Regions from separate parts of the Kosakonia pseudosacchari genome, predicted to be linked through region 1. Evidence: predicted binding sites of a transcription regulator. Region 1 holds the regulator's gene; each other region holds the start of a gene.
The links. The regulator Fur, encoded in region 1, represses iron uptake genes when iron is present. The targets are predictions, from matches to a motif close to ATAATAATGAGAACNACTATCAA.
Positions count from the first base shown of each region.

Region 1 (3,162 bases):
AGCGTGTCGAATTAAAACTCAACGTGGAAGCCGTCGATGCGTTAAACGAGCTGGCAGAAGCGCGAGATATGAGCCGCAGCGAGCTTATCGAAGAGATGCTGCTGGCGCAGCTGAAGGCATTGCGCGGCTAGCGAATCCTCCGAAACATCGTCGAAATAACACTTTCATGTGTCATACAGTGCAGTCCGACGCGATAGCAGTTTCCGCGTGCTTCCCTGTTCTGCTATGATTGCCCTTATCTGTGGGCGTAGCGCCACCACCATACTCATTAAGTTTCAAGAGGTTATTTTACTCATGGCAATTACAGGTATTTTCTTCGGCAGCGACACCGGCAACACCGAAAACATCGCGAAAATGATTCAGAGTCAGCTTGGTAAAGATGTTGCCGACGTACATGACATTGCCAAGAGCAGCAAAGAAGATATCGAAGGGTATGACATTCTGTTGCTCGGCATTCCTACCTGGTACTATGGTGAAGCGCAGTGCGACTGGGATGACTTTTTCCCGACGCTGGAAGAGATCGACTTTAACGGTAAATTAGTTGCGCTGTTCGGCTGTGGCGACCAGGAAGATTACGCGGAGTATTTCTGCGATGCGCTGGGCACCATTCGCGATATCATCGAACCGCGCGGCGCGACCATCGTTGGTCACTGGCCAACCGCGGGCTACCATTTTGAAGCCTCTAAAGGTCTGGCGGACGATGACCACTTCGTTGGCCTGGCGATTGACGAAGACCGTCAACCCGAGCTGACTTCCGAACGCGTTCAAAAATGGGTAAAACAGGTTCGCGAAGAGTTGCACCTGGACGATATCCTTAATGCCTGAGTTTTTTTACGGCGTAATCTGTGGGTTACGCCGTATTAATAGATAAAAGCAATGGAAATAATTGCTACAAATTTTTAACTTTTTTCTCCATCGCTGTACAATAAGCCCTGCTAAACTGGGTGCCGCCGTAAAGGACTTTGCTGGCGACACCACGTTTTATAAGCTTACTTTACTTGAGGGCTTGCAGTTTTCATCCAGCCATGGCAGTTCTATAATGAGACGCATTACCCCAGGTGCATTCCTTATAACTTCCGCTAAGGAAGTGAATCGTATAGCAACAGGACAGATTCCGCATGACTGACAACAATACCGCATTAAAGAAGGCCGGCCTGAAAGTCACGCTTCCTCGGTTAAAAATCCTTGAAGTGCTTCAGGAACCGGATAACCATCATGTCAGTGCGGAAGATTTATACAAACGACTGATCGACATGGGCGAAGAGATCGGGCTGGCAACGGTTTACCGTGTACTGAACCAGTTTGATGACGCCGGGATTGTGACCCGTCATAACTTCGAAGGCGGCAAGTCCGTTTTTGAACTGACTCAACAACATCACCACGATCACCTGATCTGCCTCGATTGCGGCAAGGTGATTGAATTCAGTGATGACTCCATTGAAGCGCGTCAGCGTGAAATCGCCGCGAAACACGGTATTCGCCTGACTAACCACAGTCTTTACCTTTACGGCCACTGCGCCGAAGGTGACTGCCGCGAAGATGAACACGCGCACGACGCGAAATAATAGCGTTTAAAACCTAAAAGCCAGCCTGACGGTTGGCTTTTTTTTATCTGCAATAACGATAACGGCAAAAAAGAAAAACCCGGCAAGCTCGCGCCGCCGGGTTTAATCACCACATCACATTACGCTTTTACGCTGTCGACACGGCTAAAGCGTTTACCGTCCGGGCTGGCGGTGCGCACCTGCACTTCCCCGCTCACCTGCGGACGCGCTTTATCGTCGTAGCGCTGCCAGTTTTTGCCGCCGTCGGTTGAGAACTCAACCACCATGCCCGGGAAACTGGTATTGGCTTCCAGTTTTCCACCGACCACGCGAGCGCCCGGCACAGGCAAGCGATAGTGCACGCCCGCTTTGTCCAGTTTCGCCAGTTCACGATGGCCTAACAGATTAGCAAAGCGTTGCCAGTCCCTTTCCAGCGCTTTCACATCCACCAGATGTGTCTCACCGCCTTTGTATTCACGCCCGGCTTTGTAATCCTGCTCCCAGCCCGCGCGGTGCCATGCGCGTTCCGCCACCGAAATCATACGTGGATAGATCATGTACTCCATCTGATTATCGGTGCGCACCACCTCGCTCCACAGCTGCGCAGAAAGGCCATACGCACCCGGCCACGGTTTGTCGGACTTCGCGCTAAACGGGGTGCCATCGCGATCAAGCGAGGTTTCTGCGTTCTGCGGCATATTGTCCGGGGCGAAGCTGAATATCTTACGTTCATCGCTAAAACGCGTGCCCCAATAGTAACCGCTTTCGGCCGGGTTGACCTCATTCGGGAAGTCGAGATAAACGTAATCCGGGTTAGAGACCACCACGCGGAAACCTTTGTTCGCCCAGTCATTTACCGAGTCAAAACCGCCCCAGTAGAGCGTGTCCCAGAAGTTCACGTTGACATGATCGGTGGCGAACACCGACGCATCTTTGGCATCTTTCAAACCGTCCTGCCACGCCTGCATCGTGTCAATGCCGTGCGCTTTCACCAGCTTGCTGACCTCAACGCCAAAATAGCTGGAGAGATGTTCAACGTCGGCAACTTTGCCCTCTTTGATCATCGCCTGGCAGGCTTGCGATTTCGCCCACGGCTTATCCTGATTGCTCTGATCAATAATGCCTTTGCCCGCTTCCGGTTTTTTCTGATCCGTATAACCGGCGCCCAGATAGATATTTTTCGCTTCGTCGCCACCAAAATGCCAGGTATTCAGCGGCAGTCCGGCTTCTTTATGCATCTGCTGGATTTCGCCAATCACTTTGTCTACAAAGTTACGCGACGAATCGAGGCACGGATTGAGATAGCCGGTGCGGTTATAGAACTGCACACCGGTGGTGTTGGAGGTATCCGTCGGATCCAGTAAACGGTACTGGTTCGCCTCTTTCTCTTTGCCCTCTTTCATCAGGCGCTCATACCGCGCTTCCATAGAGATTACCGCGGCACGCGCATGAGCTGGCATATCGATTTCCGGGATCACTTCGATTTGTCGCGCTTTGGCGTATTTGAGGATTTCGATGTAATCGGCACGGCTGAAGTGACCGCTGCCGTTGTTATTGCTGTCCGGTCCGGAACCGAGCTGTGGCAACAGGCATGTTTTCTCACTCAAATCATGACAAC
Region 1 covers NZ_CP063425.1:1,422,986-1,426,147, reverse strand. The annotation lists gene ybfE (LexA regulated protein) at 1-131, shown strand, start outside; gene fldA (flavodoxin FldA) at 295-825, shown strand; gene fur (ferric iron uptake transcriptional regulator) at 1,119-1,565, shown strand; gene IP581_RS06585 (beta-N-acetylhexosaminidase) at 1,685-3,162, opposite strand, start outside.

Region 2 (3,162 bases), 1.8 Mb from region 1:
TCGCGGTGGTGGATGCCACCGGCAAACTGGTCGCCACCGACACCATCTATCCGCATACCGGGCAAGCGGCAAAAGCGGCAATGGTCGTCGCGGCATTGTGCGAAAAACACCATGTTGAGCTGGTGGCGATTGGTAACGGCACCGCATCGCGCGAAACGGAACGTTTCTACCTTGATGTGCAGAAACAGTTCCCGAACGTGACCGCGCAGAAAGTGATTGTCAGCGAAGCGGGCGCATCGGTTTATTCCGCTTCCGAGCTGGCGGCGCTCGAATTCCCGGATCTGGATGTTTCATTGCGCGGGGCGGTCTCTATCGCCCGTCGTTTACAGGATCCGCTGGCGGAGCTGGTGAAAATCGATCCGAAATCTATTGGTGTCGGCCAGTACCAGCACGATGTTAGCCAGACGCAACTGGCGCGCAAACTGGATGCAGTCGTCGAGGATTGCGTAAACGCCGTCGGCGTTGATCTGAATACTGCCTCGGTGCCGCTGCTGACCCGCGTTGCCGGTTTAACCCGTATGATGGCGCAGAACATTGTCGCCTGGCGCGATGAAAACGGTCAGTTCCAGAACCGCCAGCAGTTGCTGAAAGTGAGCCGTCTGGGGCCGAAAGCCTTTGAACAGTGCGCGGGTTTCCTGCGTATTAACCACGGCGACAACCCGCTGGACGCGTCTACTGTTCACCCGGAAACCTACCCGGTGGTGGAACGTATTCTGGCGGCAACCGAGCAGTCACTGCGCGATCTGATGGGTAACAGCACGGAGTTGCGCAAGCTGAAAGCCAGCGATTTTACCGATGCACAGTTCGGTGTACCGACAGTGACCGACATCATCAAAGAGCTGGAGAAACCGGGGCGCGACCCGCGTCCGGAGTTTAAAACCGCGACCTTTGCCGAAGGCGTGGAAACGATGAATGACCTGCTGCCGGGCATGGTGCTCGAAGGCGCGGTCACCAACGTGACTAACTTTGGCGCTTTCGTTGATATCGGCGTGCATCAGGATGGTCTGGTGCACATTTCATCGCTGGCGGACAAGTTCGTTGAAGATCCGCATACTGTGGTGAAAGCGGGCGATATCGTGAAGGTCAAGGTGCTGGAAGTGGATTTACAGCGCAAACGAATCGCGTTGACCATGCGTCTGGACGAGCAGCCAGGCGACACCAGCGCTCGTCGTGGCAACGGCAACAGCAGCAACCGCGATAACGGCAATCGTAATGCTGCGCGCCCGGCGAAAGCGCCACGCGGCCGCGACAGTCAGCCGGGCGGCAACAGTGCGATGATGGATGCACTCGCTGCGGCAATGGGTAAAAAACGTTAATCTTTACCCCTCCCTTCACCGGGAGGGGTATTTTTTGCAAACACGTTCGAAAAACTCCCAATTAAAACTGTCGATTAATGAAAGAAATGCAATTAACTCGTTATTTCGCCTGGTATTTACTCTTCAAAATTATTAACTAATCACGCCCAATATTTAATTGCGCTATTGGTATCTGCGTTATTTTTCTTACGCGGCGTATATTACAAATATGAAACAAGCATTAACTTTGTAAAATAAAAATTATCTTTTTAACTCGGCGGTAATATTTTCTGGTTTTGCGCAGGCAATACACAACCCAACAAATTTTTGAGCTACGTCAAAAGAGAATCAAATTATCAATTCTGCTCCCGGCAAACGCATTTTTATGATTGATGATAAAAACTATTCTCATTATCATTGGTTCAGTAGATTATTTCTCCACTCCTTCGATGACGAACAGTGCGCCAGACGGCGCGTGATAACTCTTGGCTCGCAGCGTAAATAAGTAGGCTCTATGCAATTCTCTCCAGACAGTGCGTGGAAAATTACCGGTTTCTCCCAAGAAATAAGCCCGGCCTGGCGGCAGAAACTCCTGTCATTAGGGATGTTGCCCGGCTCCTCTTTTAATGTGGTTCGCGTCGCCCCTTTGGGTGACCCGATTCATATAGAAACCCGCCGCGTTAATTTAGTGTTACGGAAAAAAGATCTCGCGTTCCTCGAACTGGAAGCGGTTTCTCGTTAATCAGCCAGTCGTTATAAAGAGTGCTACGTAAAAATGAAAAAATTGACCATTGGCTTAATTGGTAATCCTAATTCTGGCAAGACAACGTTATTTAATCAGCTCACCGGCGCGCGTCAGCGGGTGGGAAACTGGTCCGGCGTAACCGTTGAGCGCAAAGAGGGCCAGTTCAACACGACCAACCACCAGGTCACGCTGGTCGATCTTCCCGGAACGTACTCGCTCACCACCATTTCCGCGCAAACCTCGCTGGATGAGCAGATCGCCTGCCATTACATTTTAAGCGGTGACGCCGATCTGGTGATCAACGTTGTTGATGCATCCAATCTTGAGCGCAACCTCTACCTGACGCTGCAATTGCTGGAGCTGGGCGTGCCGTGCATTATCGCCCTCAACATGCTGGATATCGCCGAAAAGCAGAAAGTCCGCATTGATATCGACGGCCTTGCCGCACGTCTGGGCTGCCCGGTGATCCCGCTGGTTTCCACACGCGGCCGCGGGATTGAAGCGCTTAAATTGGCTGTTGACCGCCATCAACACAACGACAATGTTGAACTGGTGCATTACGCCCAGCCCCTTTCCCGCGAAGCAGACGTGCTGGCGCAGCAAATGGCCGATGATGTGCCGTTGCAGCAACGTCGCTGGATGGGTCTGCAAATGCTCGAAGGTGATATTTACAGCCGCGCCAATTCTGGCGTAAACGAACAGAGCCTGGCTGCCTCGCTCGCTCGACTGGGAACGGAAATGGACGACCCTGCGTTGCATATTGCTGATGCTCGCTACCAGTCGATTGCGGCGATTTGCGATACCGTCAGCAACACGCTCACTGCCGAGCCAAGCCAGTTCACCGCCGCACTTGACCGCATCATTATCAACCGCTTTTTGGGTTTGCCGATCTTTTTGTTCGTCATGTATTTGATGTTTCTGTTTGCCATTAACATCGGCGGCGCATTCCAGCCCATTTTCGACGCAGGCTCGGTCGCCATCTTTATTCACGGTATTCAGTGGCTGGGTTATACGCTGCACTTCCCCGAATGGCTGACCGTGTTCCTGGCGCAAGGGCTTGGCGGCGGTGTCAACACTGTGCTGCCGCTGGTGCCGCAGCTCGGCATGATGTACCTGTTTATG
Region 2 covers NZ_CP063425.1:4,516,420-4,519,581, forward strand. The annotation lists gene IP581_RS21545 (Tex family protein) at 1-1,316, shown strand, start outside; gene feoA (ferrous iron transporter A) at 1,810-2,037, shown strand; gene feoB (Fe(2+) transporter permease subunit FeoB) at 2,071-3,162, shown strand, end outside.
Region 2: the regulator Fur is predicted to act here: its motif matches at 1,691-1,713, upstream of feoA (ferrous iron transporter A).

Region 3 (3,162 bases), 710 kb from region 1:
GATTCCGCGTTGCAGGCAATAGAAGAGTTGGTCTTCACCGATACGCGATGTCGTGGCTTCATGCTCAAGTTGCGCGCTGTTATTACGGCACTCGACATACGGGAAGGTATGCGCCCCGCAATCCGGACCAATCAGCATCGAGTCGCACTGGGTGAAATTACGGGCATTGGTCGCGGTCGGCATAATTTTCACCAGCCCCCGATAGCTGTTCTGACTATGCCCGGCGGAGATCCCTTTCGAAATAATCGTCGATTTGGTGTTCTTGCCGATATGGATCATCTTGGTGCCGGTATCCGCCTGCTGATGCCCGCTGGTCAATGCGACGGAGAAGAACTCACCGATCGAGTTATCACCGCGCAGAATACAGCTCGGATATTTCCAGGTAATGGCGGAGCCTGTTTCAGACTGCGTCCATGACATCTTGCTGTTTTCGCCTTCGCACAGCGCACGCTTGGTCACAAAATTAAGGATGCCGCCGGTGTTGTTATCCCCCGGGAACCAGTTTTGCACCGTGGAGTATTTCACTTCCGCGTCTTTGTGGATGATCACTTCCACCACTGCCGCGTGCAGCTGATAGCTGTCGCGCACCGGCGCGGAACACCCTTCGATATAGCTGACGTAGCTCCCTTCATCCGCAACCAGAATGGTGCGCTCGAACTGGCCGGTTTTTTCCGCGTTAATGCGAAAATAGGTCGACAGTTCCATCGGGCAACGCACGCCTTTCGGGATGTAGATAAACGTGCCGTCAGAGGCAACGGCGGCGTTAAGCGCGGCGAAAAAGTTGTCATTAGAGGGCACCACCGTTCCGAGGTATTTTTTTACCAGTTCCGGGTGGTCATGTATCGCCTCGCCGAACGAGCAGAAGATGATTCCTTGCTCAGACAATTTTTCACGGTAGGTCGTCGCCACGGAGACGGAGTCAAAAATCGCATCGACTGCCACTTCTTTGCCTTCGCGCACCGGGACGCCGAGTTGGTTAAACGCCTCTTCAACTTCTTCCGTCAGCCAGGCATTTGCGCCGGTCTGTTGCACCGCGCCGGGCTGTGAGGCGCACGTGTCGTCGCAGTTGCCACAGGAAGGTGCGGAGTAGTAACTGTAATCCTGATAATCCAGTTTTTCGTAATGGGCTTTCAGCCAGTGTGGCTCTTCCATCTCCAGCCACGCCCGGAAAGCGTTCAGGCGAAATTCGAGCATCCATTCTGGCTCATTGCGTTTCGCTGAAATGGCCCGCACGACATCTTCATTGATGCCTTTTGCCAGCTCGTCAGTGCTTAACCGGGTAAAAAAACCCTCTTTATAATTGAGGTTGCCGCCGGTCCAGATTTTGACATCGTCAGTTGCTTCAGTATTACGAGACATAGTACCGCCTATACCCCGAAACTTTCGCCACAGCCGCATTCGTGCTGAGCTTTCGGGTTATGAAATTTGAAGATCTGATTTAAACCTTCACGCACGTAATCTACTTCGGTGCCGTCAATAAACGGCATCGCCTGCAGCGGTACGTAAAGGCGTGCGCCGTCAGATTCGTAAAGCAAATCGTCTTCATTCGGTTCCGTCACGGTATCAAGTACATAGCCAAAACCTGCGCACCCCGTCTGCTTGATACCCAGCCGTACACCGAGTACTCCGGCCTGCTTACTGGCCAGCGCACGGATATGTTCTGCGGCAGCGGGTGTCATGGTTAGCCCCCGCCACGTAAAATCTTGCGGATTAAATGATTCCATCGTTTACCTCACATCAGCAGATCAAAGGCTCATAATGCTATGTTAGTGATAATGATTATCACTTCAACCTCTTTTCCGAAGGGTTATTACCCATGAGTCCCTTTTTTCGGCACATGGTATAAGCATAGACTCTGCGCCAGGGCTTTACAGGTAAGTGAAAATTTGTTTAATAAATTGATAAATAATGATTTTAGAGGGCACTGCGGCGGATAAGGGGTAAAAAAGAAAAGATGTATAGTCAATACCTATTATTGAGATAGGGTGTTGGTATTTCTTAATGAAAAAAGTGACTCGCTTAGTAAAACATTACCTTTTCGCAAAACGGCGTCTTAAACGCATAACCCCAACTTCAGCGCTTTGCGTTTTCAAAATTAATCTCCAGTGATATCAATAGGCCGCATGTCGGCGGCAAAATAGTCATAGTAAAAAGTTGAACCGGATGCTGGAATGAGTGTCCGAAAACAAGGATTTTTGACCACATTTGAGCAAGTTATGGATAAAACGGCGTTGATTTTGTTGTTGCTTGCGGTGGTGGTTCTGGTGGTGGGTTTATGGTCAATTTTCAGCGAAACGCTGTGGGTAGTAGCCAGCTTCCTGGAAACGTTGCTTTACCCAACTATCTCCACGCCGGAGTGACGTTATGGTGTTCTGGTCGCTACAGGAAAATGGCTCTGAAATAAGAGAAAACTGTCGAAAAAGAAGAAATGCCCCTCTCATTTCTGAGATAAAGTCAGCTATGTTCGGTTTTTTAAAAATGCGCTCACCTCGCTGGGCCATCAAACAAGGAGAGTATTGATGCATGCAAAACCAATGATGTCTTTTTTAGATAGCGGCGCGGGTTTTCCCGTGCTGTTGGGCCATAGCTATTTGTTCGATAAATCGATGTGGTCGCCGCAAATAGAAACACTCAGCCAGCACTTTCGTGTGATAGCCCCGGATTTGTGGGGACATGGCGAATCCCCTGCTTTGCCTGGCTCCCCAGCCTCTCTGGCCGATATTGCCGCAGACCATTTGGCTTTAATGGATTCACTCAAGATTGACCAGTTTGCCGTGGTCGGCTTATCGGTCGGCGGCATGTGGGGCGCAGAACTCGCTGCCGCCGCACCTGCGCGTGTTAAGGCAATGATGTTATTTGATACCTTTATTGGTGATGAAACCGATGTGGCGCGTGAGCGTTACTTCGCGATGCTTAATGCCATCGATGCGACTGGCACCATTCCGCCAGCGTTGCTTGATTATATTGTCGGTCAATTTTATTCGCAGTTTGCCGCGCCTGCAGATGTTCAGCAGCTTACCGCTTATCTTTCCTCACTTTCTGCAGAACAGCTTCGCAAAAGCATTGTGCCGCTCGGTAAATTGATTTTCGGCCGACCAGATCGTATGACCATTCTGGATTCTGTGGCTTGTCCGGCGCATGTGGCAACTGGCGAACTGGATC
Region 3 covers NZ_CP063425.1:2,129,857-2,133,018, reverse strand. The annotation lists gene sufB (Fe-S cluster assembly protein SufB) at 1-1,359, opposite strand, end outside; gene sufA (Fe-S cluster assembly scaffold SufA) at 1,368-1,724, opposite strand; gene IP581_RS10045 (Ecr family regulatory small membrane protein) at 2,172-2,360, shown strand; gene IP581_RS10040 (alpha/beta fold hydrolase) at 2,520-3,162, shown strand, end outside.
Region 3: the regulator Fur is predicted to act here: its motif matches at 1,764-1,786, upstream of sufA (Fe-S cluster assembly scaffold SufA).